2 linked regions of the Gemmatirosa kalamazoonensis genome follow. Each later gene encodes a partner of the first gene's protein in a complex. Links are inferred from orthologs where the notes say so. Each region holds a gene or a part of one and is shown on either strand. Other genes may lie near its edges.

The links.
Region 2: the proteins of uvrA (region 1) and mfd are in contact, whole or in part, in a crystal structure (PDB 4DFC), measured with the Escherichia coli proteins. The link is inferred for Gemmatirosa kalamazoonensis from one-to-one orthologs.

What each region holds. Positions count from the first base shown.
Region 1 is NZ_CP007128.1:3,195,842-3,211,060, reverse strand. The notes cover bases 4,942-8,418. They hold uvrA (excinuclease ABC subunit UvrA), read right to left. Parts: upstream 8,040-8,418; coding sequence 5,142-8,039; downstream 4,942-5,141. Other genes in these bases: J421_RS13745 (PadR family transcriptional regulator), read right to left, coding at 8,099-8,418; J421_RS13755 (FAD-dependent monooxygenase), read right to left, coding at 4,942-5,066. Also shown: J421_RS13775 (YbjN domain-containing protein), read right to left, coding at 1-159; sdaAA (L-serine ammonia-lyase, iron-sulfur-dependent, subunit alpha), read right to left, coding at 307-1,188; sdaAB (L-serine ammonia-lyase, iron-sulfur-dependent subunit beta), read right to left, coding at 1,190-1,864; J421_RS13760 (multicopper oxidase domain-containing protein), read right to left, coding at 1,929-3,809; more of J421_RS13755, read right to left, coding at 3,885-4,941; more of J421_RS13745, read right to left, coding at 8,419-8,431; J421_RS13740 (ADOP family duplicated permease), read right to left, coding at 8,442-11,135; divalent-cation tolerance protein CutA, read left to right, coding at 11,264-11,614; J421_RS13730 (zinc ribbon domain-containing protein), read right to left, coding at 11,619-12,161; J421_RS13725 (cytochrome c-type biogenesis protein CcmH), read right to left, coding at 12,161-12,775; J421_RS13720 (heme lyase CcmF/NrfE family subunit), read right to left, coding at 12,790-14,907; J421_RS13715 (cytochrome c maturation protein CcmE), read right to left, coding at 14,911-15,219. UniProt on the Escherichia coli protein: The UvrABC repair system catalyzes the recognition and processing of DNA lesions. UvrA is an ATPase and a DNA-binding protein. A damage recognition complex composed of 2 UvrA and 2 UvrB subunits scans DNA for abnormalities.
Region 2 is NZ_CP007128.1:4,324,324-4,339,965, reverse strand. The notes cover bases 5,757-9,656. They hold mfd (transcription-repair coupling factor), read left to right. Parts: upstream 5,757-6,108; coding sequence 6,109-9,456; downstream 9,457-9,656. Other genes in these bases: J421_RS33675 (peptidylprolyl isomerase), read left to right, coding at 9,544-9,656; J421_RS18930 (vWA domain-containing protein), read left to right, coding at 5,757-6,086. Also shown: J421_RS18950 (glycosyltransferase family 9 protein), read right to left, coding at 1-951; lepA (translation elongation factor 4), read right to left, coding at 972-2,768; J421_RS18940 (DUF485 domain-containing protein), read right to left, coding at 2,856-3,134; J421_RS18935 (DUF58 domain-containing protein), read left to right, coding at 3,231-4,136; more of J421_RS18930, read left to right, coding at 4,230-5,756; more of J421_RS33675, read left to right, coding at 9,657-11,073; J421_RS18915 (peptidylprolyl isomerase), read left to right, coding at 11,148-12,509; J421_RS18910 (PdxA family dehydrogenase), read left to right, coding at 12,520-13,452; J421_RS18905 (type IV pilus twitching motility protein PilT), read left to right, coding at 13,522-14,994; J421_RS18900 (hypothetical protein), read right to left, coding at 15,086-15,307; translational GTPase TypA, read left to right, coding at 15,511-15,642. UniProt on the Escherichia coli protein: Couples transcription and DNA repair by recognizing RNA polymerase (RNAP) stalled at DNA lesions. Mediates ATP-dependent release of RNAP and its truncated transcript from the DNA, and recruitment of nucleotide excision repair machinery to the damaged site.

The sequences.
Region 1 (15,219 bases):
GCGGAGCACGACGACCGGCGGGTTGTAGTGGCAGACGACGTCGAAGTCGATCACGCCGCCGGGGTGAATGATCCACAGCCCGGGCTCGACTTCCTGATACGCAGTGCCTTCGGTGGCGAGTCGGTCGAGGAAGCTCTCGATGTCGTCGCGTGTGACCATGTGCCGCACCTGTCGGAAGGGATGGTTGCCCTACGGCTCAGTGCGGCCCCGAGTTTTGCCGGACCGCTCTCGCGAATTTAGGGCAGGAGGGCAGGAGGAAGGGAGGGCATGAGCCCTCCCTTCCTCCTGCCCTCCTGCCTCGCGCCCTCACTCCCCTCTCTTGATCTGGACCAGCCGCTCCCGCGCGAGACGGCGGCCGGTGGGCGTGGCCGCGAGGCCCCCGCCGGCGGTCTCGCGGTAGCGCACGTCCATGCCGCGGCCGATCTCGCCCATGGTGTCGATCACCTCGTCGGCGGGGATGGCGAACTCGATGCCGGCGAGCGCCATCTCGATCGCGGCGAGCGCGATCGCCGCACCGGTGGCGTTCCGGAACACGCACGGCAGCTCGACGAGCCCGCCGAGGGGGTCGCAGACGAGGCCCAACGTGCCCTGCTGCGCGAGCGCCACGGCGTGGCCGGCCTGGCGCGGCGTGCCGCCGAGCATCTCCGTGGCGGCGCCGGCGGCCATCCCCGCGGCGGCGCCGGTCTCCGCCTGGCATCCCCCCTCGGCGCCGGAGAGCGACGCGCGGTCGGCAACGACGGCGCCGATGAGCCCCGCCGTCGCGAGCGCGTCCACGAGCGCGTCGTCGCCGATGCCGCGCGCGTCGGCGAGCCCGGTGAGCACCGCGGGAAGGACCCCGGCCCCGCCCGCGGTCGGCGCGGCGACGATGACGCCCATCGCGGCGTTCACCTCCTGCACGGCGAGCGCGCGCGCGAGCACGTCGCGGAACGGCGTGCCGGCGAGCGGCCCCGGGGGACCCTCGCGCAGCTTCGCCGCGTCGCCGCCGACGAGGCCCGAGGCGGAGCGCAGATCGCCGCGCAGCCCCTGCGCGACGGCGCCGCGCATCACCTCGAGCGCGCGGCGCAGCGACGCGCGGATGTCGTCGACCGGCCGGCCGGAGTCGGCGCTCTCGGCGTCGAGCGCGACTTCGTGCAGCGTGACGCCGCGCGCCTCGGCGTCGCGGATGGCGTCGGCGAGCGAGCGGTACATGTCAGGCGCTCACCTTCTCGAGGCGGAACGCCCACCGCACCCAGGGCAGGGCGCGCAGCGTGTCGCGCACCTTCTCGTCGGGGCGCTCGTCGACCTCCCACACCATGAACGCGTCGCCGCCGCGCTGCTGCCGCGAGACGCGGAGCGTGGCGATGTTCACGCCGTTCGTGGCGAGGATGGTCGCGATGGACGCGATTGATCCCTTCACGTCCTCGGCGACGAGCACGATCGTGTGATAGTTGCCGGTGATCTCGACCGGGTAGCCGTCGATCTCCGTGACGAGCACGCGGCCGGCGCCGAGCGAGGAGCCGACCATGACCGCCTCGCGGTCGCCGCGCGTGACGGTGAAGCGCGCGGTGTTCGGGTGCGTCGTCGCGTCCTCGCCGAGCGTGGTCTTCTCGAAGCGGTAGTCGAGCCCTTCGCGCTCGGCGATGTCGAGCGCGTCGCGCAGGCGCTCGTCGTCGGGGCGGAAGCCCATGAGGCCACCGACGATCGCCTTGTCGGTGCCGTGCCCCTCGCCGGTGCGGGCGAAGGATCCGTGCAGCTCGATGCGCGCGTGCTCGGGCGTGCCGCCGACGAGATTGCGCGCGAGTAGACCGAGGCGACACGCGCCCGCGGTGTGCGAGGACGACGGCCCCACCATGACGGGGCCGATGATGTCGAGCAGACTGACCACGGCGGATCGGGCCGAAGCGTGAATCCCGGCGCGCCGGGACAGTCGAACGGTGAGGACGGGAATTCTAACGGACGTCAACGTCGATGAGGACGTTGCTGTAGCCGCGCACGAGCAGTGCGTAGCGCCCCGGCTTCGGCACGATCTCCACGTCGACCGTCTCACCGGGACCGAGCGAGAGACGCGCCGGACGCTCGGTGCGCTGCGCGACCGGGAGGTCGGCGCCGTCCTTCGCGACGGCACGCCAGACGAGCGGCGCATTCGCGCTGTCGACGAGCGAGACCTCGGCGTCGTCGTCGATGAGGACGTTGAGCAGCCGGAAGCGGTGCGGCTTGCCCGCGGCGAGGTGCATCGGCCTCGCGCCCGCGGCGCCGTTCACGCCGACCACGCGTCGGCCGCTCGACATCGTCTCGCCGATCACCACGAGATGGTCGGTGGACGCGTCGAACGTCTGCCCGGGCTCGAGCACGACGAGCGGCCCGTAGAGGCCGAGCACGAGCTGTCGCACCTCGTCGTTGTGCGTGTGGTACATGAACGTGCCGGCGCGCGGCGGCGTGAAGCGCACGACGAACGAGTCGTTAGGCGCGATGCGCGGCGCGAGGTGGGCGCCGGCGCCGCTCCATCCTCCCACGCCGTCGTAGTAGCTGTCCAGCTCTATTCCGTGCCAGTGCACACCGGTCTTCACGTCGAGATGATTGACGACGGTGATCTCCACCGGCTCGCCGCGCGTGAGCACGATCGGCGGCCCGGGCACGCGCACCGAGTCGCGCGCGGGCGCGGAGTCCCCGCCCTGCACGACGTACCCATGCACGCCGAGCGCTCCGGGAAGCCGCTGCGCGAGCAGGCGGATGCGCCTCGGCGCGACCGGAGCCGGCGGCGCGGTCGACGACACCGCGATCGCGGCGGGCACGGCGCTCGGACGCGGCGCGACCTCGATGCCGAGCACGAGTCCGCCCATGCCGGACGCGATGTGCTCCGCGTCGGTGGTGTGCGCGTCGTGCGTCGTGTCGCGGATCGGGTCGACGCGCTCCTCGGCGAGGTGCGCGTGCTGGAAGCCGCCCATGTGCACGGCCTTGTGGCAGTGGAAGATCCAGTTCCCCGACCGCTGCGGCACCCAGGTGAGCGTGAACGCTCCGAGCCGCGGCGGCTCCTCGGTGACCGCCCAACGCCGCTGCGCGGCCGAGTAGATCGTGTCGGTCGCGCCGTCGCCGCGCGAGTCGACGCGGAAGTAGAAGCCGTGCAGGTGCATCGGGTGCGTGTCGCCACTCGCGTCGACGATGCGCCAGTGCACCGTGTCGCCGACGGTGAGGTGGAGGCGCTCCGTGTGCGGCCACATGCGCCCGTTGATCGTCATCACGAGCCGCTCGTCGTCGCCCACCTTCGTCGTGTCGAAGCGCTGGATCCACTCGGCGATGACGAAGACGCGGTCGGGGGGCGCGCCCGCGGAGTCGACGACGATCGCGCCACCGGTCTGGGTGGCGGCCGCGCTCTCGAAGTACGGGTGGCCGCCGCGGTACAGGAACGACGCGTACGAGTACGTGCCGGGCCGGCTCGTGCGCACCGGCAGCGCGCGCGTCTGCCCCGGCGCCACGAACAGGCTGTCGCGGCAGTCGATGCCGCACTGCGCGAAGAAGACGATCGTGTCGGCGAGCGTGTTGCGCACCGTCGCATCGACGCGCGTGCCGACGAGCACGCGGATGAGCGGCGCGGGGATCATCGGCGTCTTCCCTTCCTCGCCGAGCACCTCGGTGACGAGCGACGGCCCGTCATCGGCGTCGGGGTGCCACACGGCACGCTGCACGACGAGACGGATGCGCCGCACGCCCGCGACGGTCACGCCAGCCGGCACGCGGTTGTCGTTAGGCAGTGCGACGGGCGCAGAGCGCGAGGGCGGATCCTTCGCTGCGCTCAGGATGATGGCGGCGAGGAGCGGGGCGAACCACGTCACGGCCCGACCTCCGGTGCGGAAAGGGTGCGAGACGATGCGCCCCGCCTCCGAACCGCACAAGCCCCGCCCGCCGCGTCAGTAGTCGAGCACGTACACGCGATCGAGCTGTCGGCGCGCCACCGATGCGGGCGTACAACGGAGCGCGAGGTTTCGCACCGCGCGTCCGACCGGATTGGAGAGGTGCGCGAGGCGGCCCACCTGCCACGAGCGATCGACGACGAAGCGCGCCTTCGGCTTGCGGATCGCCTCGTACTCGCGCAGCGCGGCCTCCACGGAGACCGACCGCGCGAGACGGTCGGCGAGCACCCACGCATCCTCGATCGCCTGCGCCGCGCCCTGTCCGAGATTCGGCGTGGTGGCGTGCGACGCATCGCCGAGCAGCGCCACGCGGCCGCGATGCCAGGTCGCGAGGCGCGGCAGGTCGTGCAGATCGGTGCGGACCAGCCGCGCGTCGTCGGTGGTCTCGATCAGATCGGAGACGGGCGGCGGGAAGCGGTCGAACAGCGCGTGCAGGTGGTGCGCGGACTCGGCGGGCGGCTCGGCGATGCCGGGCGGCGCGTCGAACGTCGCGAACCAGTACACCTCGCCGGGCGCGACGGCGGAGAAGCCGAAGCGTCGTCCGGGCGCCCAAATCTCGCGCGACACGCCGGCGAGCGACGGCGGCAGCGCGAGCGACGCGACGCCGCGCACCGACGTCTGCCCGGAGTAGCGCGGTGCGACGCCGGGCGACACGTACTCGCGCACGACCGAGCGCAGGCCGTCCGCGCCGACGAGCAGGTCCGCGTCGATGGTGCGGCCGTCGGCGAGATGCGCGCGCACCCCGTGCGTCGTCGTGACGGACACGCACGGCGCACCCACGTGCAACCGGTCGTTCGGCAGCCGCGCGGCGAGGATCGCGTGCAGGCGGTGGCGGAGGATCGCGACGGTCGGCACGCCGAAGCGCTGCGAGGCGTCGGAGAAATCGAGCCGCTGCAGCAGCCCACGCTCGGCGTCGTGCACCTCCGCGCGGCCGAGGGGCACGCCGGCGGCGATGACGGCGCCGGCGAGGTCGAGCCGCTGCAGCAGCTGCATCGCGTTAGGCGAGATCCACAGCCCGGCGCCCGCCGTGCCCAGCGCCGACGCGGCCTCGAAGACGTGCGCGTCGATGCCGCGCTGGCGCAGCGCGATGGCGGCCGTGAGACCGCCGATGCCGCCGCCGATGATCGCGACGCGGCCGACGCTGCTCGTCGCGGTGGAGCTGCGCGATGGGATGGACATGATGGGATCCGCCGTGGTTGCGCTCCATCATGCGGCGGCCGCCGAACGGCGCCCAGGGTCGGTCGACCCGGGTGCCTACCCCGCCTTGCGACGACGCAGCTTCGGCAGGAGCGCCTTCAGGTAGTGCCCGGTGTACGAGGCGTCCACGTTCGCGACGTCCTCCGGTGTGCCGGCGGCGACGATGGTGCCGCCGCGCGCGCCGCCCTCGGGGCCGAGGTCGACCACCCAGTCCGCGGTCTTGATGACGTCGAGCGAGTGCTCGATGACGAGCACCGTGTTGCCGCGGTCGACGAGCCGGTGGAGCACGTCGAGCAGCAGCCGCACGTCCTCGAAGTGGAGCCCCGTCGTCGGCTCGTCGAGGATGTAGAGCGTGCGTCCCGTGTCGCGCTTCGACAGCTCGGTGGCGAGCTTCACGCGCTGCGCCTCGCCGCCGGAGAGCGTCGTCGCGCTCTGGCCGAGGTGGATGTAGCCGAGCCCCACGTCGCGCAGCGTCTCGAGCTTCTGCGAGATGCGCGGCTGGTTCTCGAACGTGGAGCACGCGTCCTCGACGGTGAGATCGAGCACGTCGGCGATGGAGAGGCCGCGGAAGCGCACCTCGAGCGTCTCGCGATTGAAGCGCTTCCCCTTGCAGACGTCGCACGGCACGAAGACGTCGGGGAGGAAGTGCATCTCGATCTTCACGAGCCCGTCGCCCTGGCACGCCTCGCAGCGGCCGCCCTTCACGTTGAAGCTGAACCGCCCCGGCCCGTAGCCGCGGATCTTCGCCTCCGGCAGCTCGGCGAACAGCTCGCGGATGGGGGTGAACAGGCCGGTGTACGTCGCGGGGTTGGAGCGCGGCGTGCGGCCGATGGGGCTCTGGTCGATGTCGATGACCTTGTCGATGTGCTCGAGCCCCGTGATGCGGTCGTGCGTGGCCGGGATGACGCGCGCGCGGTAGAAGTGGCGGGCGAGCGCGCGGTGCAGCGTGTCCTCGATGAGCGTGGACTTGCCGGACCCGGAGACGCCGGTGATGGCGACGAAGGTGCCTAACGGAATCTCCAGCGTGACGCCGCGCAGGTTGTGCTCGCGCGCGTTCACCACGCGCAGCACCCGGTTCGGGTCGTACGGCCGGCGCTCGGCGCGGACCGGGATCTCGCGCGTGCCGTTCAGGTACTTCGCGGTGAGGGAGTTCGGGTTGCGCAGCACCTGGTCCACCGTGCCGGCGGCGATCACCTCCCCGCCATGCTTCCCCGCCCCGGGTCCGAGGTCGAGCAGGTAGTCGGCCTCGCGCATCGTCTCCTCGTCGTGCTCGACGACGATGACCGTGTTGCCGAGATCGCGGAGCTGCTTCAGCGTCGCGAGCAGGCGCCCGTTGTCGCGCTGGTGCAGGCCGATCGACGGCTCGTCGAGGATGTACAGCACGCCGACCAGGCGCGAGCCGATCTGCGTCGCGAGCCGGATGCGCTGCGCCTCGCCGCCCGACAGCGACTCGGCGGAGCGGTTCAGCGTGAGGTAGTCGAGGCCCACGTCGACGAGGAAGCGGAGCCGCTCGCGCACTTCCTTGAGGATCGGGCCGGCGATCTCGGGGTCGAGCCCCGGCTTGCCGTTGCCGCGCACCGGCACCGCATTGAAGAACTCGAGCGCACCGACGACGGAGAGATCGACGACCTCGCCGATGTTGCGGTCCGCGAGCGTGACGGCGAGCGACGCGGGCTTGAGCCGCGTGCCGCCGCACGCGGAGCACGGCCGCGCGACCATGAACTCCTCGAGCTCCATCCGCACGGCGTCGCTCGACGTCTCCTGATAGCGGCGCTGGATGTTCGAGATGATGCCCTCCCACTGCATCCCAGCCGAGCGTGGAGCGGGGAGCGTGGAGCGTGCGGCCTTCTTCTTGGGCGTCTCCACGCTCCCGGCTCCCCGCTCCCCGCTCTCCGTGCCGTGGAGCAGCGCGTTGCGCGCGGCCGGCGGGATCTTCCCCCACGGCGCGTTGAGGTCGAAGCCGAGCGCCTTCGCGAGGCCGGGGAGGATCGTCTTGCGGAGATAGCCGTCGGGCTCTCCCCACGGCAGCACGACGCCCTCGAGGATGGAGATGCTCGCGTCGCCGAGGATGAGCTCCTCGCTCACCTCGCGCCGCGTGCCGAGCCCACCGCACGCGGGGCACGCGCCGAACGGCGAGTTGAACGAGAACTGCCGCGGCTCCAGCTCGGGGAGCGAGATGCCGCACACCGGGCAGCCGTAGCGCTCGCTGAAGAGGTGGATCTCCGGCTCGCCGGCGCCGTACTCCACGACCTCCACCAGCCCCTCCGCGAGGCGCAGCGCGGTCTCCAGCGAATCCGTTAGGCGCCCGCGATCCTCGGCGCGCACGACGAGGCGGTCGACGACGACCGAGATGCTGTGGTTCTGCCGGCGGTTCAGCTTCGGCGGGTCGGCGAGCTCGATCAGCTCCCCGTCGACGACGGCGCGGATGAACCCCTGCTTTCGCGCGCCCTCGAACAGCTCGCGGAACTCGCCCTTGCGCCCCTGCACGAGTGGCGCGCGCACCTCGATGCGCGTGCCGTCGCGCCACGTGAGCACGGTCTCGGCGATCTGCGCGGGACTCTGGCGCTGCACCGGGCGGCCGCAGTTCGGGCAGTGCGGCGTGCCGGCGCGCGCGAACAGCAGGCGCAGGTAGTCGTAGATCTCCGTGACCGTGCCGACGGTCGAGCGCGGGTTGTTCCCGGCGTTCTTCTGCTCGATGGAGATCGCGGGGGAGAGCCCCTCGATCGCGTCGACGTCGGGCTTCTCCATGAGCCCGAGGAACTGGCGCGCGTACGCGGAGAGCGACTCCACGTAGCGCCGCTGCCCCTCGGCGTAGATCGTATCGAAGGCGAGCGACGACTTCCCCGATCCGGACAGCCCCGTGATGACGGTGAGCCTGTCGCGTGGGATGGTGACGTCGACGTTCTTGAGGTTGTGCTCGCGGGCACCGCGGACGATCAGCGACTCTTCGGCCATAACATCCTAAGCTGCGCGGGAGATGGCCCGAAGACAAGCCGGCAGGTAGGAGCGCGGGCTCAGCCGCGGCCGAGCGCCGCCAGCCGCCGCAGGTCGACCCCCTGCCAGAGCCGGTCGCGCATGGCGCGCGTGTCGGCCAGCGCCTGCGCCCCGGCCGCGGTGAGCGCGAACAACCGCCGCGGCGAGATCTGCGAGCGCGGCCGGCTGGAGACGAGGAGCCCTTTCGCCTCCAGCCGGTCGAGCGTGGCGTACACGGCGCCGATCGCCACCTCGCGCTCGGTGACGCGCTCGATCTCGCGGCGCACGTTCATGCCGTACGCGTCCCCCTGCACGCGGAGCACGGCGACGAGGATCTGCTCCTCGAACACGCCGAGCGGCGACTGATCGCTCATCGCACGGCCCTCACTGCTCACGGAGCGCGATGGCGGGGTCGGTCATGCCGGCCCTCCACGCGGGCGCGGCCGCGGCGAGGAACCCGACGACGAGCAGCGCGACGCCGGCGCCGGCCAGCGCGAGCGGGTCGAACGCGCTCACGCCGAACAACAGCGCCGAGAGCAGGCGCGCGAGGACCGACGCGGCGGCGACACCGATGACGATGCCGACGGCGACGAGCGCGGTACCGTGGCCGAGCACGCGCGCCACCACGCGCCCGCCGGGCAGGCCGAGCGCGACGCGGATGGCCCAGTCGCGCCGACGGCGCGCGGCGAAGTGCGCGATGACGCCGTAGATGCCGATGGCGCCCAGCACGAGCGCGAGCCCGGTGAGCAGCGACAGCAGCGTCATCACCTGCCGCGCGGGGCCGACGGCACGATCGAGCACGCGCTGCATCGTGGTGAGCTCCTGCACCGCGAACCCGGGCGCGAGACGCGACACCGTCCGGCGCGCCGCGTCGAGGACCGACGTGGGGTCGATGCCGGGCGAGACGCGGAGCGCGAGCGTGTACGTGCCGTGGCGCATGGGCACCTCGTCGGCCAGGAAGTAGCGCGCGGGCTCGGGCGCGTCGGTGAGCTTGCCCTCGGCGACGTCGACGACCACGCCGATGATGCGCTCCGCGCCGCGGAACGTGCCGCCCATGCGCCGGCCGATCGGGCTCTCGCCGCGGAAGTACTTCTTCGCCAGCGCCTGGTTGATGACGACCACACGCTCGGGGGGCGTGCTGTCGCGGCGCTCGCCGCGCTGCGTCTCCGCGCGGACGCTGTCCGCGGCGCGACGGTCCGTGAGCTCGAACGTGCGCCCGGTGAGCCGGCGGATCCCCAGCGCGGCGAAGTACTCCTGCGTCACAATGCGCATGTACGTCGTCGAACCGTCGTCCGTGTCCTTCAGCCCCTCGATGGTGAAGCCGTAGCTGTCGCTGCCGCCGCGAAGCGGGAGCTGCGTGGTCGCGGCGACGGCGCGCACGCCGGGGAGTGCGTGCAGCGCGGTCACCACCTCATCGACGGCGCGCCACTGCGCGACGCCGCCGATATCGTTGGGCGCGACCACGTCGACGACGGCGACCTGCTCGGCGCGGAGGCCCGGGTCGAGCGCGTAGAGGTTGCCCACGCTGCGCACGAGCAGCGCGGCCCCTGACGCGATGAGCACCGCCAGCGCCACCTCGGCCACGACGAGGCCGTTCTCCAGCCGACCGCCGCGCCCCTCGAGCCCCCCGGTGCGCGCGCGTCCCAGCACCCCGCGCAGGTCGCCGCGCCACAGCGAGACCGTGGGCACGGCGACGACGAGCAGCGCCGCGGCGATCGCGAGACCGAGCGCCGCCACGAAGACGCGCCAGTCGGGAGAGACCGTCTCGCCCCAGGCGCCTAACGGCAGCGCGTGCGCCAGCACCCGGAAGCCGCCGGCGGCCAGCCCCGCGCCCAGCGCGCCCGCCGCGATCGCGATGAGCAGCGCCTCGACCACGAGCTGCTGCGTGAGACGACGCTGGTTCGCGCCGAGCGCCGAGCGCACCGCGAGCTCCGTGAAGCGCGCGTCGACCTGGCCGAGCATGAGCGCGGCCACGTTGGCGCAGGCGATGAGCAGGATGAGCCCCATCGCGCCGAGCGTGGCGAGCAGCGCCGGACGCATCGTGCCGGTCATCGACTCGCGGATGGGCGTCACCCTCGCGTTCTTCGTCTTGTCCCACTTCTCGGGATAGTGGAACCGCTCGCCGAGCATCGCGGTGAGCCGCGCGACGTAGGGACCCATGTTGCCGGGGTCGAGGCCGGGCGCGACGCGACCCACGAGCGTGTAGTTGCCGGCGCCGTTGTCCGGGCGCATCGGCGTCGAGGTCCACACGCGTACCGAGGGGTCGGGAAACCAGAAGCCCCGCGGCATCACGCCGACGACCGTCGTCGGCGCGCCGTCGAGGACGAGGCTCCGGCCGACGATCGACGGGTCGGCCCCGAGCTCGCGCCACAGACCGTCGCTGAGCACCGCGACCGGCGCCGTGCCCAACGCATCGTCGCCGGCGCGGAGCGGGCGGCCGAGCGCGGGGCGCGCGCCGAGCACGTCGAACAGCTCGGCCGACGCGGCGATGCCGGGAACGAAGCGCGCCGGCGCGTCGCCCACGCGCAGCGTCACGTCCCGGTTGCGGTAGGCGGCGACCTGGCGGAAGCCCGGGAAGCGGCCGCGGAGGTACGAGAACTCCTCCTCGCTCCACGAGAACGTCGACCAGAACGTCGCCAGCTCGGGCGCGTTCGCGTACGGGAGCGGGTCGAACAGCAGCCCGCGCGCGACGCCGTACACGGCGGCGGTGCCGCCGACGCCGAGGGCGAGCGTGAGCACGGCGAGGACGGTGTAGCCGGGGCGCGCGCGCAGGCGGCGCGCCGCGTAGCGAGCGTCCGAGATCCAGCTCTTGAGCATGGGCCCTCCGGGGCGGTACGCGTTCGCGCGGGGCTCGAAGCCGGTCCACCCGCGCCACCATCTCCAGCGCAGCACGGCCGGCGCGGAGCCGACGAGCTGCGCCCACAGCCACCGCCGCGCCGCCGGCGTGCCGGCGGCGCGCGACCGCTCGCCGAACTCCTCGACGACATCGGCGAGCAGCTCGTCGCGCTCCGCGCGCGGGAGGAGCGCGCCGAGCAGGACGAGCGGCAGTCGCGGGAGGCGGGGCTCGGACGGTGCCATGGCTTCTACAATGTAGAAATATCGCGCGCCGCGATAGCACGCGCTGATAGATCGTTGGATGGATCGCTCGATCGTTCCGCGTTAGACGCTGGCTGCGCCCGGAAGGTTGACTCGGCTAGAATTACGGCATGTCTTCCGACGCCACCGTCGTTCTCACCACGCTCGCCTCCGAGGACGAGGCAGTCGCGTTCGTGCGCGCGCTGCTCGATCGGCGCCTCGTCGCCTGCGGCACGATCCTCCCCGGCGCCCGCTCGCTCTATCGCTGGGAGGGCCAGCTCGCCGACGAGCGCGAGGTCGTCGTGCTGCTGAAGAGCGCGGCCGGCCGGCTCGGCGACCTCGCGACCGTGTTCGCCGAGCTGCACCCGTACAAGGTGCCGGAGCTGCTCGCGCTCCCCGTAGCGGCGGGGCTCGAGAAGTACCTCGGCTGGATCGCCCGCGAGACGGGCGAGGGGCGCGACGAGGAGATCGTCGCGCCCTGACGCGTCAGGCCGCGGCCGCGTCGAGCGGCACGCCGCACGCGCCGCAGAACCGCTGCTCCGGCTGGTCGCACGCCGCGCCGCAGCGCGGACAGACCGCCGGCAGGTAGCGGCCGCACGCGGAGCAGAACACCGCGTCCGCCTCCGGGCGCGGGCCGTCGACCGGGCAGACCGCGGCGTGGGCGGACGAGGCGCGATAGCGACGGATCGTGCGCTCCACGATGTCGTCCGAAGCGGCGGCGGCCGCGCGAGTGCCTAACGCCGCGGCGGCGTCGCGGGCGCGCAGCTCGGCGAGCGCCTCGCGGGTGTACGTCGCCTTCAGCGCATCGTAGTCCGCGTCGGAGAGCTTGCCCGTCGCGCGGTCGAACTCGATCTCGCGCAGCGCGTCGACGGCGCCGGTGGTCGCCTCCCTCGCGCGCGACGGTACCGGACGCCGCGCGCGCGGTGCGTCGGTCTCGTCGCGCAGCAGCGGGCCGAGCACGAGCGCCGCGGCGCCCAGCGCGAGCACGGTGCCCGCGCCGAGCGCGATGACGCCATCGGGGAGCGCCATCAGGCTTCCTCCGCGCGCACCGCGGCGTCGAGGCGCGCGAGCTCCTCGGGCGTGGCGTCGACGTCCGCCTGGACGTCGCCGCGCGACGCGGGCGTGACGACGGCGGCGCGCGCGCGCCACCGCCGAAGCGTGGTGGCCACCACGGCGCCCGCGGTGCCGATGGCGACGAACGGCGCCACGTAGCCCGCCCAGTTGAAGCCTTCCTTCTTCGGCACCATCAGCACGCGCTCGCCGTACACGTCGGTGAACGCGGCGACGATCTCGTCGGCCGAGTAGCCGCCCTCGACGAGGCGCTGCACGTCGCCGTGCATGGCGGGCGACACGGAGCACGAGAAGTCGGTCGTGCGGCAGGTGAAGACGTCGAGCGTGCAGCCGCACTGACAGTGGATGCGGTGCTCCAGATCGTCGCGCTGCTGCGTCGTGAGCACGGGCCGCGCGCCCGGCTTCACCGGCAGGCGCACGGGACGGATCGCGCTCTGGTTCATCACCATGTTGGACGCCGCGGACTGCGACTGCGTCGTGTCCGACGAGGTGCCCTGCACCTCGCCCTGCGCCAGCAAGCGGCGACCGGCCGCCAACGACACGGCCGCGGCGACGAACTGTCGGCGATGCATGGACATCGTGCGCGTCACGTCGCGCGGAGGTTCGCGCCGGCGGGCACCGGCTCGGGCGCGACGAGCGGCCGCGGCAGCTCGACGTGCTCCGGCGGCAGCACGGCGACGTAGCCGCTCTGCGAGCGCTTGCGCTCCGCCTGCGGCCACATCACGATCAGCCCACCGATCGCCATGAAGAGGCCGCCGATCCACACCCACTCGACGAGCGGGTTGAACTGGATGCGCAGCTCGGCCGTCTCGCTCTGCGTGACGCCGGCGAGGACGACGTACACGTCCTGCTTCAGCGACGCCCGGATGCCGACCTCGGTGGACGGCTCGAACGTGGGCTGGTCGCGGCTGTCGACGTGCTGCCGCTTCTCGCTCGTGATGATCCCCATCGGCTGGCCGTCGCGCTCCGTCTCGAGCGAGATCGCGGTGACGTAGCGGTTGAGCGCCTTGTACTGCGACGCGCCGGTGCTCGTGAAGCGCCAGCGGTGCCCCCACGGGTCGACGGTCGCGTAGCTCTCGCCCGGCTTCAGCGTGACGTCCATCTCCTTCTTGAACGCGAGGCCGGCGAACGCGGCGAACATGGTGATCATGCCGAAGTGCACCACGTAGCCGCCGTAGCGCCGCCGGTTGCGCGCGACGAGCCGCACGAACGCGCGCGGCGGGGCCTCGCCGTGCATGCGCATGCGCGCCGCGACCCCCTTCTGAAACTCCTGCAGGATGGTGCCGAGCACGAACGCGGCGAGCGTGTAGCAGACCACGGCGTAGAAGTCGCGCATGCCGGCGGCGACGAGCACCGCGCCGGTGACGAGGCCGATGGCTCCGGGCACGGTGAACTGGCGCCGCAGGTTCGCCACCGACGCCCGCCGCCACGCGATGAGCGGCCCGATGCCGGTGAGCGCGAGCAGCAGCAGGCCTAACGGGACGTTCACCGTGTTGAAGAACGGCGGCCCGACCGTGATCTTCTCGCCGCGCACCGCCTCGGAGATGATCGGGAACAGCGTGCCCCACAGCACCGAGAACGCGATGCCGACGAGGGCGACGTTGTTGTAGAGGAACGCCGCCTCGCGGCTCAGCATGCTCTCCAGCTCCGCGTGTGCCTTGAGGTCGCGGAGGCGCGTCGCGACGAGGTACCCGGTGGTCGCGATGCTGAGCGCGAGGAAGCCGGCGAACCAGTTGCCCACCGGCGACTGCGCGAACGAGTGCACGCTCTGGATGACGCCGGAGCGTGTGATGAACGTGCCGAGGATCGCGAGCAGGAACGTCGACACGACGAGCGTGACGTTCCACTTCCGCAGCATGCCGCGCTTCTCCTGGATCATGATCGAGTGGAGGAACGCGGTGCCGGTGAGCCACGGCAGCAGCGACGCGTTCTCGACGGGATCCCACACCCAGTAGCCGCCCCACCCGAGCTCGACGTACGCCCACCACATGCCGAGCGTGATGCCGATGGTCAGGAAGAACCAGCTCAGGAGCGACCAGCGGCGCACCGGCGCGAGCCACGAGGCGTCGAGCCGCCGCGTGACGAGGGCGGCGATCGCGTAGGCGAACGGCACCGCGGTGGCGACGTACCCCAGGTAGAGCATCGGCGGGTGGACCGCCATGCCCGGGTTCTGGAGCTGCGGGTTCATGCCGCGGCCGTCGGCGGGGATCCAGTCGAGCCGCTCGAACGGGTTCGCGCCGAAGCACATCGTCAGCAGGAAGAACAGCGTGACGACGCTCAGCGTGCCCGTGACGTACGGCAGCAGCTCCGCGGCGCCACGCTCACGGTTCGCGCGCACGCGCCCGGTCGCGACGGCGGTCGCCGCGTACGCGGAGAGGATCAGGCACCAGAACAGCAGCGACCCCGCCTGCCCCGCCCAGAACGCGGTGAACGTGTAGACCTTCGGCAGGTTCGCGCTCGTGTAGCTGGCGACGAACTTCACCGAGAAGTCGTGCGAGAAGAGCGCCGCCCACAGGCCGACGCTGGCGAGCGCCACGAAGCCCGTGGTCGCGTACAGCGCCCGCTCGCCGCTGTGAATCAGGTCACGCCGACCGTTCGTGGCGCCGGCGAAGGAGACGGTCGCGCTCCACGCGGCCATGAGCAGCGCCACCCACAGCGACAGCTCCCCGAGCAGGACCAGCCCGGGGGCGATGCCGGAGCCCACGGCTCAGGCGCGCGCGCCGGGCACCGGCGCGCGCTGGGTGCCGGGTGCCTGATACCCGGGCGTGCTCTTGTACTTGTCGGGCGCGTTCTCGTAGCGCGACGCGCACTTCGCGAGCAGCGTCGTGGCCCGGAACGTCCCGTCGGAGCCGAGGCGACCCTCGACGATGACGTCGACCCCGTCGGTGAACGTGTCGGGGGCGATGCCGCGGTACGCCACGGCGTAGGTCTGCTGGCCGTCGGTCATGTCGAACGTGAGCGAGCGCCCACCGGGATCGCGCTTGATGCTCCCCGGCACGACGCGCGCGCCGACCTT
Region 2 (15,642 bases), 1.1 Mb from region 1 along the record:
GGTGCGGCTCCCCGGCGCGAGCGGCCCGAAGCCGAACTCCGGAACGGTCGGCCCAAAGATAGTCACCGTGGGCACCCCCATGGCGGAGGCCAGGTGCTGCGGCGCGGAGTCGTTCGTCACGAGCGTCGCGCACCGGCCGATGAGCTCCGCCGACGCGAGCAGCGACAGCTTGCCCGTCGCGTCGAGGGCCGCCGGTGCCGCCGCGACGATCGCCCGCGCGAGCTCCGCGTCGCCCGGGCCGCCGACGACCACGAGCTGCGCCCCGGTCGCCGCGAGCCGCGCCGCGAGCTCCGCGTAGTACGGCCACCGCTTCGTCGCCCACACGCTGCCCGGCGCGAGCGCCACGATCGGGTCGCCGGTCGCGAAGCCGCTCAGCAGCGCGCTCACCGCGCGGCGCTCCTCGTACCCCGGATGGAGCCGCGGCCGCAGCGCCTCGGGCGCGGGCTGCGCGTCGTCGGGCATCGCGAGGCTCCACAGCCGCTCCGCGTGGTGCCGGTCCGCGCGGTAGCGCACCACGCGCGTGTACAGCGGCCGCGCCGACCGTGACGTCTCGAACCCGACGCGCTCCGCGAACCCGCCGAGCATCGCGAGCGTCGCGCTCCGCACCGACCCCTGCGCGAGATACGCCACCCGCCGCGCGTCGCCGTCCTCGCGCGCCAGCCGCCGCAGCACCCCGCCCATGCGCCACACGCCGCCCGCCCCCGCGTGGGTGCCGCGCTTGTCGAACACGATCACGCGCCGCACGTCTGGGTTGTTCGCCAGCAGCGCTGCCCCGTCCGGCCTAACGACCACGTCCACCGCCCCCCGCTGCGCCAGCTCCGCGATCAGCGGCGTGGTGAGCACCACGTCCCCGAGAAACGACGTCTGCACCACCAGCGACACCTCCCGCCGCGGCCCGTTAGGCCACCGCTCGGCGGGGTCGGGACGTGGCGCGGGAATCGGAAGGGCCATGTCGCTCGGCGGCGGCGAGCCTACTCGACCTGCAGCACCGCCAGAAACGCCTCCTGCGGAATCTCCACCGCGCCGACCTGCTTCATCCGCTTCTTACCTTCCTTCTGCTTCTCGAGCAGCTTGCGCTTCCGCGTGATGTCCCCGCCGTAGCACTTCGCGAGCACGTCCTTGCGCAGCGGCTTCACCGTCGTCCGCGCGATCACCTTCTGTCCGATCGCCGCCTGGATCGCCACCTCGAACAGCTGCCGCGGGATCAGATCCTTCAGCTTGTCGGCGATCTTCCGCCCCCACTCGTACGACTTGTCCCGGTGGATGATCACGCTGAACGCGTCGATCGGATCTCCGTTGATCAGCATGTCGAGCCGCACGAGATCGCTCGCGCGGTAGCCGAGCATCTCGTAGTCGAGCGACGCGTAGCCACGGCTCACCGTCTTCATCTTGTCGAAGAAGTCGAGGATGATCTCGGCGAGCGGGAACTCCCAGTCGAACTCCACGCGCGACTGGTCGATGTAGCTCATGTTCTTGTACACGCCGCGCCGCTCGGTGCCGAGCGACATGATCGGGCCGATGTACTCGCTCGGCACCATGATGCGCGCCTTCACGTACGGCTCCTCGATCCGCTCGATGACCCCCGCCGGCGGCATGAGCGACGGGTTCTCGATGAGCACCATCTCGCCGTCGGTCTTGTACACCTTGTACTCGACGCTCGGCACCGTCGTGACGAGATCGAGGTCGAACTCGCGCTCGAGGCGCTCCTGCACGATCTCCATGTGCAGGAGCCCCAGGAAGCCGCAGCGGAAGCCGAAGCCTAACGCGGTCGACGTCTCGGGCTCGTAGTTCAGCGACGCGTCGTTGAGCTGCAGCTTCTCCAGCGCGTCGCGCAGCAGCTCGTACTGCTGCGTGTCCGTCGGGTAGATGCCGGCGAACACGAACGAGCGCACCGCCTGGTAGCCCGGCAGCGGATCCTTCGCGTGCCGCGTCGCGTCGAACACCGTGTCGCCGGCGCGCGTCTCGCGCACGCTGCGCACGTTCGCCACCACGTAGCCCACCTCGCCCGGTCCCAGCTGCTCGGCCTTCACCTGCCGGAGCTGGTTGTAGCCCACCTCCTCCACCTCGTACACCGAGTCGTTCGAGCCGAACGTGATCTGCATCTTCGGCTTCAGCACGCCGTCGACGACGCGCACGCTCGGGATCGCGCCGCGATACTTGTCGTAGTACGAGTCGTAGATGAGTGCGCGGAGCGGCGCGCTCCGGTCGCCCTTCGGCGGCGGCACGCGCTCGACGATCGCCTCGAGCAGCTCCTGGATGCCGATGCCCGCCTTCGCGCTCACCCGCAGGATGCCGTCGGCGTCCACGCCGAGCAGGTCGGCCACCTCCTGCGCGCGGCGGTCCGGCTCCGCGCCCGGCAGGTCGATCTTGTTCAGGATCGGGATGATCTCCAGCCCCGCGTCCATCGCCAGGAACAGGTTCGACAGCGTCTGCGCCTGGATCCCCTGGCTCGCGTCGACGACGAGGATTGCCCCCTCGCACGCGGCGAGCGACCGCGACACCTCGTACGTGAAGTCCACGTGCCCCGGGGTGTCGATCAGGTTCAGCTCGTACGTCTCACCGTTCGTCGCCGTGTACGACATGCGCACGGCGTTCAGCTTGATGGTGATCCCGCGCTCGCGCTCGAGGTCGAGGGTGTCGAGCACCTGCGCCTTCATTTCACGCTTCTGCAGCATGCCCGTCTCCTCGATGAGACGGTCGGCCAGGGTGGACTTCCCGTGGTCGATGTGCGCGACGATGCAGAAGTTGCGGATGTGGTCGAGCTGCAACGGAGGAGACGAGTCTGGGAAACGCCGCGGGGGCGCAAGTCGGTGTAAAATCGCAATCTAGCGCACCCCGACTGTCTTCCCAACCGTTCAGGTCCACCCGCGGTCGCGGCTCCGGAATCGTGCCCACACCAGCGTGCCGAGCACCCCGACCGCCGTCTCCAGCCGGCCCGCGGTCAACAGGATGTGCCCCAGCTCCACGTCGGTGACGTGGAACGCCGCCGCGCCGAGCACCAACCCGATCGCCGTCCACACGAGACACAGCGCCGTCACGAGCACCACGAAGCGGCGGCGCTCGCGGGTGTCCTGTCGATGCTGTCGGCGGTTGCGCTCCGCGATCTCGGCGTACAGCTCGTCGCGCGTCGGCATGCCTCCACGTTCGCCGCCCGCGCGGCCGGTGTCCAGCGCCGCCTAACGCCCGACGGGTCGCCGCGCGCCGTGTGCGCCGATTAGCTTCCGCCGCTCATGGATACCGCGCGCGCCGATCTCGTCGACCCCGCCGCGCTCGCCGCGCTCGGCGGGCTCGAGATCGTGGCGCGGTGGGTCGTCGACGGCTTCATCACCGGGTTGCACCGGTCGCCGCGACGCGGCTTCTCCGTGGAGTTCGCGGAGCACCGCCCCTACCAGCCCGGCGACGACCTGCGGTACCTCGACTGGCGCATCGCCGCGCGCGCCGACCGCTGGGTCGTGAAACAGTTCGAGGAGGAGACGAACCTCCGCGCCACCGTCGTCCTCGACGTCAGCCGGTCCATGGCGTGGAGCGGCGCGCCCGGCGGCCCGGTCCCGCGCCTCACGAAGCTCGCCTACGCGGAGCGCCTCGTCGCCGCGCTCACGCTGCTGCTGCTCCGCCAGCGCGACGCCGTGGGCCTGATCCGGTTCGATGACCGCGTGCGGTCCGTCGTGGCGCCGCGCGCGCGCCACGGCCAGTGGCGCCGCCTGCTCGGCACGCTCGCCGAAGAGGGCGCGGGCACGGAATCGAAGGCGGGCGACGCGCTGGCGAGCGCCGCGCGCCTCGTGCGCCGTGCGGGCATGGTCATCCTCGTCTCCGATCTGCTCGTCGACACCGGTGAGGTGGAGACCGCGATCCGCGGCCTTCGCGGAGCGGGGCACGATGTGAACGTGCTGCACGTCATCGATCCCGCGGAGCGCGATCTCTCGCTCGGCGCCGGCGAGGCGGTGTTCGTCGACCCGGAGAGCGGCGCCGCCGTCCCCGCCGTCGTCGCCGACGTGCGCGAGGCCTATCGCGCCACCGTCGACACCGCGATCGCCGACTGGCGCAGCCTGTTCGCGCGCTACGGCGCCCGCTACGCCACCGTCATGACCGACGCGCCGTTCGGCGTGCCGCTGCGTTATGCGTTCTCCGCGCACTGAGATCCTCCACGCTCCACGCTCCACGCGCCACGCTCGGCCAGTCCGTGGCGCGTGGCGAGCGTGGCGCGTGGAGCGTGGAGCGTAGCGAACATCATGGAATTCCTCGCTCCTTGGTACGCGGCGCTGGCGGCTGCCGCGGCAGTGCCGCTGCTGCTGCACTTCCTGCGGCGCCGCATCGGCACGCGGCTCGACTTCCCGGCCGTGCGCTACCTCGAGCGCGCGGAGCAGGAGCACAGCGCGCGGCTGCGACTGCGCAACTGGCTGCTCATGGCGCTGCGCGTGCTCGCGGTGCTGCTCGTCGCGCTCGCGGCCACGCGTCCCGTGGCACGCGTCGGCGGGGCGGGGCACGCGCCGGCCGCCGTCGCCATCGTGCTCGACAACTCGCTCAGCACCACCGCCGTCGTCGACGGGCGCCCCGTGTTCGCAGCGCTGCGCGATGCGGCGTTGGAGATCGTGTCGAACGCGGCCGCCGAGGATCGCGTGTGGCTCGTCACGGCGAGCGGCCGCGTCGTCGGCAGCGACGCGAGCGCGGTGCGCGATGCCATCCGCGCGCTCACGCCGCTCGCCGGCGCGGGCGATCTCCCGCGCGCCGTCTCCCGCGCTGCGGAGCTCGCGCGCTCCGCGCGCCGTCCGTCGCCGACCGTCGTCGTCCTCACCGATGGTCAGGCCACCGCGTGGCGCACGACGGCGGACGCCGGGAGCGCGCGGGTCGTGACGTGGGTGCCGCGCGGTGCGCCGCCGCGCAACCGTGCCGTCGTCGCTGCCGACGCCACGCCGCGCCGGTGGACGCCGTCGGGCACGGTCGTCGCGCGCGTGCTCTCGGCCGACTCGGTGCCCTACCGCGTGTCGGAGCGCGACGCCTCCGGCGGCGAGCGCACGCTCGCCCGCGGCACCGCGCCGCCCGACGGCGAGGTCCGCGTGCACGTCACGCCTAACGGGCGCGGCTGGCTCGCCATCGGTGTCGCCGTGCAGCCCGACGAACTGCGTGGCGACGACCAGCGCTGGTTCGCCGCGTTCTCCGGTGAGCCGCCGACCGCGGTCGGCGATCCCTCGGCCGGACCGTTCGTCGCGAGCGCGCTCGCCACGCTCGCGCAGTCCGGCCGCGTCGCGTCCGCGGGTCCGCGTCCCGCGCAGATCGTCTCCGCCGATGCGGCCACCCGGCTCCCCGCGCTCCTCGTCGCGCCGAGCGACCCGGCGCGCGTCGGTCCCGCGAACCTCGCGCTCGAGCGGCTCGGCGTGCCGTGGCGCTTCGCCGCCGCGCGCTTCGGCGAGGCCGCCGTGCGCTTCGCGAGCGGCGCGAGCGATTCCTCGCGCCTCGGCATCGTCGCCACGCGCCGCTTCCAGCTCGTGCCGCGCGCCGCGGCGCGCGCCGACACGCTCGCCACCGCCGGCGGCGAGGCGTGGATCGTGGCCGGGCCGGGATACGTGCTCCTCGGCTCTCCGCTCGCGCCCGACGCCACGACGTTTCCCGTGCGCGCGGCGTTCGTCCCGTGGCTCGGCGAGGTGCTGGCCGAGCGACTCGGCGGCGATCCCGGCGCGGTCACGACGGCGGCGCCTGGCGCGACCCTCGAGCCGCCGGCCGGCGTCGACGCCCTGCTCGGACCCGATGGGCGCCGCATCCCGGTCGCCGCGGGGGTCACCGCACCGGAGCGCGGGGGTGTTTACTTTTGGCTCCGTGGCGGCGCCCGCGTGGGCGCACTCGTGGTGAACGTGGAGGCCGAGGAGTCGGAGTTGGCACGGTTGAACGCGCGCACGCTCGCGGAGCGCATCCGAGGCACTGCGGTGGACGTCGCGCCGAGCGTGAACGAGGCGGCTGCGGCGACGTTCGCCGTCCGCGGCCGCCGACCCGTCGGCGGTGCGGCGTTGATCGCCGCGCTCGTCGCGCTCGCTGCCGAGGGGCTCGCGACGCGCCGCCGGCGCACCGCTCGCGCCGCGCTCGCCGCCGCCTGAGCGGTCCTCCCGCACGAAGGACATGGCACTTCCTACCCTGCTCGACGCCGTCGAGGCGCTACCGGCGTTCGCGCGTCTCACGAACACGCTTCCTGGGGCGAAGGCCCGGGTCACCGTCGCCGGCCTCGCCGGCTCGAGTGACGCGGTGCTCGTCGCCGCGCTCGCCCGCCGTCTGCCGCAGCGGCTGTTCGTCGTCATCGCCTGCAACGTCCCCGACGCCGAGCGGTGGCTCGCCGACCTCGAGGCGCTCGTCGAGGCGCCCGCGCGCGCCGGAGGCACCGTCGCCGAGCCGGGCGCCGCGCCCACGCCGTCGTCGCCTGTGGCGCTGTATCCACCGCGCGAGTCGTTCGGCGAGGCGGAGGCGCACGCCGAGGTGGCGGGCGAGCGCGTCGAGACCGTCGAGCGGCTGGCGCACGGGCAGGTGCGCGTGCTGCTCACGACGCCGCGCGCGGTCATGGAGCGTACGCGTCTGCCGCGCGCGCTGGCCGGCGCCCGCTTGGAGCTGCGCAAGGGCGACGTTAGGCGCCCCGAGGAGCTCGCGGAGCATCTCGAGCGGATCGGCTTCGAGCGCGTGCCGATGGTGGAGGACGTCGCGCAGTTCTCCGTGCGCGGCGGCATCTTCGATGTGTACGGCTTCGGCATGGCCGAACCCGTTAGGCTCGAGTTCTGGGGCGACGAGGTCGTCGAGCTGCGCCACTTCGACCTGTTCAGCCAGCGCTCCACGCGCGCCGCCGAGGTCGCGCTCATCCTGCCCGTCGACGGCGGCGTGCGCGACGAGTCGAGCGGCTTCGAGCGGCTCTCCATCGCCGACCTGTGGCCGCCCGACACGGTGGTGTTCGTGCCGCGGGGCGTCGACCTGCCCGCGGAGCTGCGCCGCACGTGGGACGAGACGCAGCATCACGTCGAGCTCGCGCGCCGCCGCGGCGAGGACGTACCGCACCGCGACGAGCTGTTCGTCGCGCCCGAGCACGCCGCGCGGACCATCGCCGCTTTCGGCACCGTCGCCGAGGTCGAATCGTCGCCCGACGTCGGCTTCCCGATCCGCGCGCCGGAGCCGGTGAACCGCGACATCCGCGCGCTTCGCCGCCTCGTGCGCGACGGCGTGCCGACGATCATCCTCTGCGACAACCAGGGGCAGGCGGAGCGCCTCGACGAGCTGTTGAGCGAGGCCGAGGAGCGGTGGCGGCTCTCGTCGCCGTCGCCGGCGGCGCTCGTCATCGGCGTGTTGGGCGGCGGATTCCTCATCCCGCCCGCGACCGGCTCGCCGCTGCGGGTGCTCACCGACCACGAGGTCTTCCGCCGCGAGCGCCGCATCCGCCGCAGCCGTCGTTACGCCGCCGGCACCGCGCTCGACGTTGGCGTCGCGCTGAAGCCGGGCGACTACGTCGTGCACTTGGAGCACGGCGTCGGCATCTACCGCGGCATCGAGACGAAGTTCGTCGGCACGAACACCATCGAGGTCGCGGTCATCGAGTACGAAGGCGGCGACAAGCTCAATCTGCCGCTCTACCGGCTCGACCTGCTCGAGCGCTACCGCGGCGCCGGCGACGTCGGCGAGGACGCGCCCGCGCCGCGGCTGCACAAGCTCGGAGGCAAGCGCTGGTCGCAGCAGCGCGAGAAGACGCGCGCGGCGATCCAGGAGATGACCGTCGAGCTGCTGCAGCTCTACGCGCGGCGTCGCGTCGCGACGCGCCCGCCGCACTTTCCCGACACGCCGTGGCAGCGGCAGCTCGAGAGCTCGTTCCTGTTCGAAGACACGCCCGACCAGCGCAAGGCCACCGTCGACGTGAAGAGCGACATGGAAGGCGCGCGCCCCATGGATCGTCTGCTCGTCGGCGACGTCGGCTACGGCAAGACCGAGATCGCGGTGCGCGCCGCGTTCAAGGCGGTGCAGAGCGGTCGCCAGGTCGCGGTGCTCGTGCCGACGACCATTCTCGCCGACCAGCACCATCGCACGTTCAGCGAGCGCTTCGCGGACTTCCCGATCCGCGTCGACGTCATGTCGCGCTTCCAGACGGCGTCGCAGCAGACCGTCCTGCTCGCGGACCTGAAGGCGAAGAAGGTGGACGTCGTCATCGGCACGCACCGCCTTCTCAGCCCGGACGTTCACTTCTCGGACCTCGGCCTCATCATCGTCGACGAGGAGCACCGCTTCGGCGTGAAGCACAAGGAGCGGCTCAAGCAGCTCAAGCTCGAGACCGACGTGCTGACGCTCACCGCGACGCCCATCCCGCGGACGCTGCACCAGTCGCTCGCCGGGCTGCGCGACATGACGCTGATGCAGACGCCGCCGCGCGACCGCTCACCGGTGCTCACGTTCGTCGAGCCGTGGGACGACGGGCTGCTGGAGGAGGGAATCGCGCGGGAGCTCGACCGCGGCGGGCAGGTCTTCTTCGTCCACAACCGCATCGAGACCATCGAGGCGATCGCCGATCACGTCAGGCGCCTCGCCCCGCGCGCCCGCGTCGCCGTCGGCCACGGGCAGATGCGCGAGCGCGACCTCGAGGACGTGATGCACAAGTTCGCGAGCGGCGAGGTCGACGTCCTCGTCTCGACGCTCATCGTCGAGACGGGGCTCGACGTGCCTAACGCGAACACGATGTTCGTGAACCGCGCCGACCACTTCGGCCTCGCGCAGCTCTATCAGCTCCGCGGCCGCGTCGGCCGCTCGCACCGACGCGCGTACTGCTACCTGCTCGTCCCCGATTCGATCGACGAGGACGCGGAGCGCCGGCTGGCGGTGCTCGAGCACCACACCGAGCTCGGTGCCGGCTACCGCGTCGCGCTGAAGGACCTCGAGATGCGCGGCGCGGGCAACCTGCTCGGCCCCGAGCAGAGCGGCTTCGTGCACGCCGTCGGCTTCGACATGTACATGCGCATGCTCGACGAGACGGTGCGGCACGTGGTCCAGGGCGACGGCGCGCCGAAGCTCGTGCCGAGCGACGTGTCGCTCGACCGGCCGGCGTACCTGCCGGACGAGTACGTGGTTTCCCAGGAAGCGAAGCTCGACCTGTACCGGCGGCTCGGGCAGCTCACTACGCCCGACGAGATCGAGGCGCTGCGGGCCGAGATCCGCGACCGCTTCGGCCCGCTCCCCCAGCCAGCGGACGCGTTTCTGGCCACCGCTCAGCTCCGGGTGATCGGGGGCGCGCTCGGCGTCGAGGGGATTCTGGTGCGCGGAGACGAGGCTCGTGTTACTTTCCGAGACTCTGCCGTGCCACGGATGAAGGCGCTCGGCGGGGCGTTCCACGATGTCCAGTTCCAGGTAGAGATTCGCCGCGCCCAGCCGCTCGCGCTCAAGCTCACGCGACTCGGCGGCGCCGAGATCCTGTCCGGACTCGTTCGCGCGCTCCGTAGCCTCCTCCCCTGACGGCAGCGCCGCGCGCCGGTGCGTTCTCCGGCGCCCCGCCGCGGCGCGCTACTCACCCCACAAAAAACCCACCGCGCGCAGGTGTCCATGAAACGCCAGGGAATCCTCGTTGTCGCCGCCATCGCCGCACTTTCGGCCTGCGAGGGCGCGCTGACGGCGCACGTCGACACCGTCGCCAAGGCGGCTTCCAACGAGCTCTCCATCGAGCGCCTCGGCACGCTCCTCGGCGCTGCCCCGCAGATCCCCATCCAGGGGGCGCAGGGGCGCGAGGTCGCGAAGAACGTCGCCAGCCTCTGGATCGACTACCAGCTCGTCGGCGCCGCCGCCGCCCGCGGCGACTCGCTGAGCGATCCCAAGGTCGTCGACAAGGCGCTCTGGGCCATCGTCGCCATGGAGCGCATCCGCAAGCTCGGCGAGCAGGTCCTCGCCAAGGTGCCGGCGAACGACACCGCGGGCTACGCGGCCCGGTACAACTCCGGCGAGATGCTCGCCGCGCGGCACATCCTGTTCTCGTTCCCGACGCCGCCCGGGGCCCAGCCGGGGCAGCCCGGCGTGACGGTGCCGCAGAACGTGAAGGACTCCGTCCGCCGCAAGGCCGAGGCGATCCGCGCCCAGGTGAACACCGGCAACTTCGCCCAGCTCGCCCAGAAGAACAGCGGCGACCCGGGCTCGGCGGCGCGCGGCGGTGACCTCGGCATCTTCCCGAAGGGCGCGATGATGCCGCAGTTCGAGAAGGGCGTTACGTCGCTGCAGCCGGGGCAGATCTCGCCGCTCGTCGAGACCCCCTACGGCTACCACATCATCTATCGCCCGACGTACGCCGAGGTCGCCAACCAGTTCGGCCAGGCCATGTCCGGCCGCGGCCGGCAGGTCGCCGAGAGCACGTACCTCACGGGCCTCGAGGCGAAGGGCAAGATCGACGTGAAGCCGGACGCCGCGCTGTGGGCCAAGTCCATCGCCGCCGACGTCGATGGGCACATGAAGGACGACAAGGTGCTCGCCACGTCGAGCGCCGGCGACCTGAAGGCGTCGCGCGTCGCCGACTGGCTCGCCTCGCTGCCGCAGTCGCAGCAGATGCGCGGGCAGGTCCAGCAGGCGCCGGACTCGATCGTGAAGGTCTTCGTGAAGCAGCTCGCGCGGAACGAGCTCCTGCTGAAGCAGGCCGACAGCGCGAAGATCCAGCTCGACACCGCGGAGATGAACAACCTCCGCCGCACGTTCGTCGGTGCGGTCGCGCAGCTGTGGGCCGGCCTCGGCGTCGCGCCCGCGTCGCTGAAGGACAGCGCGAAGACCGACGGCGATCGCGAGAAGCTCGCGGCTTCCCGCATCGAGGCGTACCTGGACAAGCTCACCCAGCAGCGCGCCGAGTTCGTGCAGATGCCGGTGCCCGTCGAGCGCGCGCTCCGCGAGAAGTACGAGTGGAAGATGAACGACGCGGGTCTCGATCGCGCGCTCGAGCGCGCGGCGCAGGTGCGCGCGACGCGCGACTCGTCGCGTGCGGCCGGCCAGCCGCCGACCGCCGTGCCGCTCCCGGGCGGTGCGACGCCTGCCCCGAACGCTCCCGCGCCGAACACGCCGCCGCCGAGCGCTCCGACGCCGGACGCGAAGCGGCCCTGATGGCCGGACGCGGTAACCAGCCGGGGTCCGAGCGCGCTCGGACCCCGGTCGTTTCACCCGGGTACGACACGCCCATGCGCCGTCTCCATCATCTCGTCCGCTCTCGCGCGGCCCTCGTCGCGCTCGTCGCTGCCGTCGCCGCGCCGGCCGCCGCTCAGTCCACGCCGAGCGCCGTGCCGGCCACGCCGCCGGCCACGGGGCCCATCGAGGTCGACCGCGTCGTCGCGATCGTCGGCGATCAGCCGATCCTGTACAGCGAGCTGCGCGACGAGGTGCTCACGCGCCGCGCGCAGGGGCTGGAGGTCCCGACCGACTCGGCGGCGCTCGCCAAGCTCGAGGCGAGCGTGCTGAGCGAGATGATCGACGCCGAGCTGCTCGTGCAGAAGGCGAAGGAAGAGAAGGTCGAGGTGAGCGACGATGATCTCGAGCGCACCATCGACCGGCGCATGGCCGACATCCGCAGCCGATTCTCGGGCGAGGCGGAGTTCCGGTCGGAGCTGAAGAAGGCCGGCTTCGGCACGCCCGAGGACTATCGCAAGAAGCAGCTCGACATCCTGCGCCGGCAGCAGCTGCAGCAGGAGGTCTTTCGCAAGCTGAAGCAGGAGGGCAAGCTCTCGCCCGCGCCGGTGAGCGAGGGCGAGGTCACCGAGGCGTATCAGCAGAGCAAGGCCACGCTGCCGAAGCGCGAGGCTCGCATCAGCTTCAAGCAGATCGTCGTCGCGCCGAAGCCCACGCCGGCCGCGAAGGCCGCCGCGCGCGCGAAGGCCGAGTCGCTGCTCGTGGAGATCTCGAAGGGTGGTGACTTCGAGCAGATCGCGAAGCGGGAGTCGATGGACCCGGGATCGAAGGCGCAGGGCGGTGACCTCGGCTGGTTCCGGCGCGGCGTCATGCTGCGTCCGTTCGAGGACATGGCGTTCGCGCTGCCCGTCGGTCGCGTGAGCCCGATCGTCGAGACGGCGTACGGCTTCCACATCATTCGCGTCGACCGCGCGCAGCCGTCCGAGGTGAAGGCGCGCCACATTCTCATTCGTCCGAAGATCGATTCGGCCGACGTCGTGCGCGCGAAGCTCGAGGCGGACAGCGTGCGTGCGGCGCTCGACAAGGGCGCGAACTTCGATTCGCTCGTCACGAAGCACCACGACCCGATCGAGAACGTCGTGCTGCCCGACCTGCCGCGCGACTCGGTTCCGGCCGCATACTCGCAGGCGATCGGCACCCAGGGAGCGAACGCGATCGTCGGGCCGTTCGCGCTCCCCGACCTGACGAACAACCTCACGAAGTACGTGGTGCTGCGCGTGACGGCGGCGACGCCCGCCGGCGACTACCCGGAAGACGAGGCGCGTCAGGTGCTCCGGCAGCAGATCGGCGAGGCGAAGACCGCGCGCCGGCTCCTCGACTCCCTGCGCAAGCAGACCTACGTCGCGATCAAGCTCTGACGCCGTCGTCGTGCGTCCTCGCCTCGCCATCACGCTCGGCGACCCGCGCGGCATAGGTCCCGAGATCGTCGCCGCGACGCTGCGCGATGGCGCCGTCGCGGCCGACGTGCTGGTGGTGGGGCCCACCGGCACCGAAGTACCGGTCGACGTGTCGGTCGGCGAGTGGACGCGCGACGGCGGCGCCGGCGTCGCGGGGCGGCTCGCGGGGCTCGCCATCGAGCGCGCGGTCTCGCTCGCCCTCGCCGGCGAGGTGCACGGCATCGTCACGGCGCCGATCGACAAGGCGGCGCTGTTCGCCGGTGGGTACGACTATCCCGGCCACACCGAGATGCTCGCCGCGCTCACCGGCCACCGCACGGCGATGATGCTCACGTCCACGGGACCGACCGCCGGCGGGTATCCGCTGCGCGTCGTGCTCGCGACGACGCACGTCGCGCTGCGCGAGGTGCCTAACGCGCTGACGTCGGACGCCATCGCCGCTGCCGCGGGGGTCACGCGCGACTACCTGCAGCGCTGGTTCGGCGTCGAGTCGCCGCGCATCGCGCTGTGCGCGCTGAACCCACATGCGGGGGATGGCGGCCGGTTCGGCACCGAGGACGATGCGTTGCTGGCGCCTGTCGCGCGTACGCTCGGGTTGGTCGGCCCGCTGCCCGCCGACACCGTGTTCGTGCGCGCCATGCGCGGCGCGTTCGACGCGGTCATCGCGCCGTATCACGACGTGGGCATGACGGCCATCAAGGTCGCCGCGTTCGGCCACGGCGTGAACGTCACCCTCGGCCTTCCGTTCCCGCGCACGTCGCCCGACCACGGTACGGCGCTCGACATCGCGGGACGCGGGCTCGCGGATCCGTCGAGCTTCCGTGCCGCGCTGCAGCTCTGCGCGGACCTGGCGCGTCGCGCCTCGCACCCGGCGGCGGCGGCACCCGTGGCGGTGACCGGCTGAGCGGGTGGGGCGTCTAGGGACAGCGCGGGCCGCGCACCTCGGCCCGTTCGTCTCCTCGTCCCACTCGCCATGCCGCAGCTCGATCGCCTGCTCGCCGCACTTACCGCCCAGGGGGCCGACGCCGTCGAGCTCACCGAGGGCGACGTCGCCGCGCTCGTCGCCGGCGGCGTGCGCCGTCCGCTCACGCGGCAGGCGCTGACCGGGCCCCAGCTCGTCTCCGTCGTGCGCGAGGTGGCGCCTCCGGACGCCGTCGCGCAGCTCGATGCGTCGCTGCCCGCGCAGTTCAGCTACGCGGCGAGTGAAGGGCGATTCCTCGTGCGTGTCATGCGCATCGACGAGCGGTGGTCGGCCACCGTCGCCGCGGAGCCTGCGTCGGTCGACGACGCGTCCCAGCGCGCGGCCGTTCCAGCGCCGAGCGCGGCGCCCCGCGTGGGCGACGACCGTGCGAAGAACGCCATGGATCGGCTGCTGCGCACGCTCGTCGAGCGTGGCGGGTCGGACCTGCATCTGCGCGTCGGCGAGCCGCCGGTCATCCGCGCGTCGGGTGAGCTCGAGCGGCTCGAGGAGCCGCCGATGCACGCGCCCGACCTCGAGGCGATGCTCGTCGCGATCATGCCCGAGCGCAACCGCGCGGAGTTCGTGGAGCGCAGCGACACCGACTACGCCTACGAGATCGACGGCGTCGCGCGCTTCCGCGCGAACGCGCTGCGCGATCGCAAGGGCCCGGCGGCGGTGTTCCGCGTCATTCCGGCGAAGATCGTGAGCGTCGAGGACATGGGGCTGTCGCAGGAAGTGCAGAACCTCGCGTACCTCACGAAGGGGCTCGTGCTCGTCACCGGTCCGACCGGCTCGGGCAAGTCGACGACGCTCTGCTCGCTCGTCGACCTCGTAAACCGCTCGCGCGGCGATCACATCCTCACGATCGAGGATCCGATCGAGTTCGTGCACCCGAACAAGAAGTGCCTCGTCACGCAGCGACAGGTCGGCGTGCACACCGAGTCGTTCAAGACCGCGTTGCGCGCGGCGCTGCGTGAGGATCCCGACGTCATCCTCGTCGGCGAGCTGCGCGACCTCGAGACCGTCTCGATCGCGATCGAGACCGCGGAGACGGGGCACCTCGTGTTCGGCACGCTGCACACGACGACGGCCGCCGGCACCGTCGACCGCATCATCGATCAGTTTCCCGCCGACCGGCAGGAGCAGATCCGCATGATGCTGAGCGAGTCGATCAAGGGCGTCATCTCGCAGACGCTGTGCAAGAAGATCGGCGGTGGCCGCGTCGCCGCGCGCGAGATCCTGCTCGCCAACTCCGCGGTCGCGAACCTGATTCGCGAGGGGAAGACGGTGCAGATCCAGAGCGTGATGCAGACGAGCAAGCGGCTCGGCATGGTCACGCTGAACGACGCGCTCATGGAGCACGTCGACGCCGGCGCGGTGGAGCCGAAGGAGGCCTACATGAAGTGCGTCGACAAGCCGAACCTGCTCGCCACGCTGAAGGCGCGCGGCCACGACACGAGCTTCGTCGAGTCGATCAAATCCTGACCTGCGGAAGCGAGAACGGCGGAAGCGGATACCGCGGCACCTGCGTGCCTTGCGGTATCCGCTTCCGCCGTTCTCGCCGTCGCATCAGCCGTCAGCCGTCCGTGCCCTCACTGTCGATGCTGTCGCTCGCGCGTCTGCGCTCGCCGCTGTCCGCTAGGTCGAAGGTGCCGTCGCTCTCTCCACGTCGCCGCGCGTACTCTGGGCGTTCGCTGTAGCCGTAGCCACCGAACACCTCGCCGCCGCGCATGTAGTCGTGGCCGTAGCCCCGGCCGTGAGGGTAGTCGTTCTCGGACTGCTGCTCGCGCTGCTCCATTGGCGGATCCTCCGTAGAGCGTGTGTGGACCAAGTTCCCGCCGCACTCGTCGTGCCGCAAGTCCGTGGCAGCCCACGGGACTCGGCGTGCTGGAGCGTCGCGGACGAGGCGGCCGCTCGGTGCGGGTCCGCCGTCGGACGGCGTAAGTGTCCTTCCCGCGCGGACTTGCAAGCGCTCGCCGGTGCCCGATATATTTAAAGGCTATGCAGATTAGGAACATCGCCATCATCGCGCACGTCGACCACGGCAAGACGACGCTCGTGGACAAGATGCTCCGGCAGTCCGGAGCCTTCCGCGACAACCAGGTCGTGCAGGAGCGGGTGATGGACTCGAAC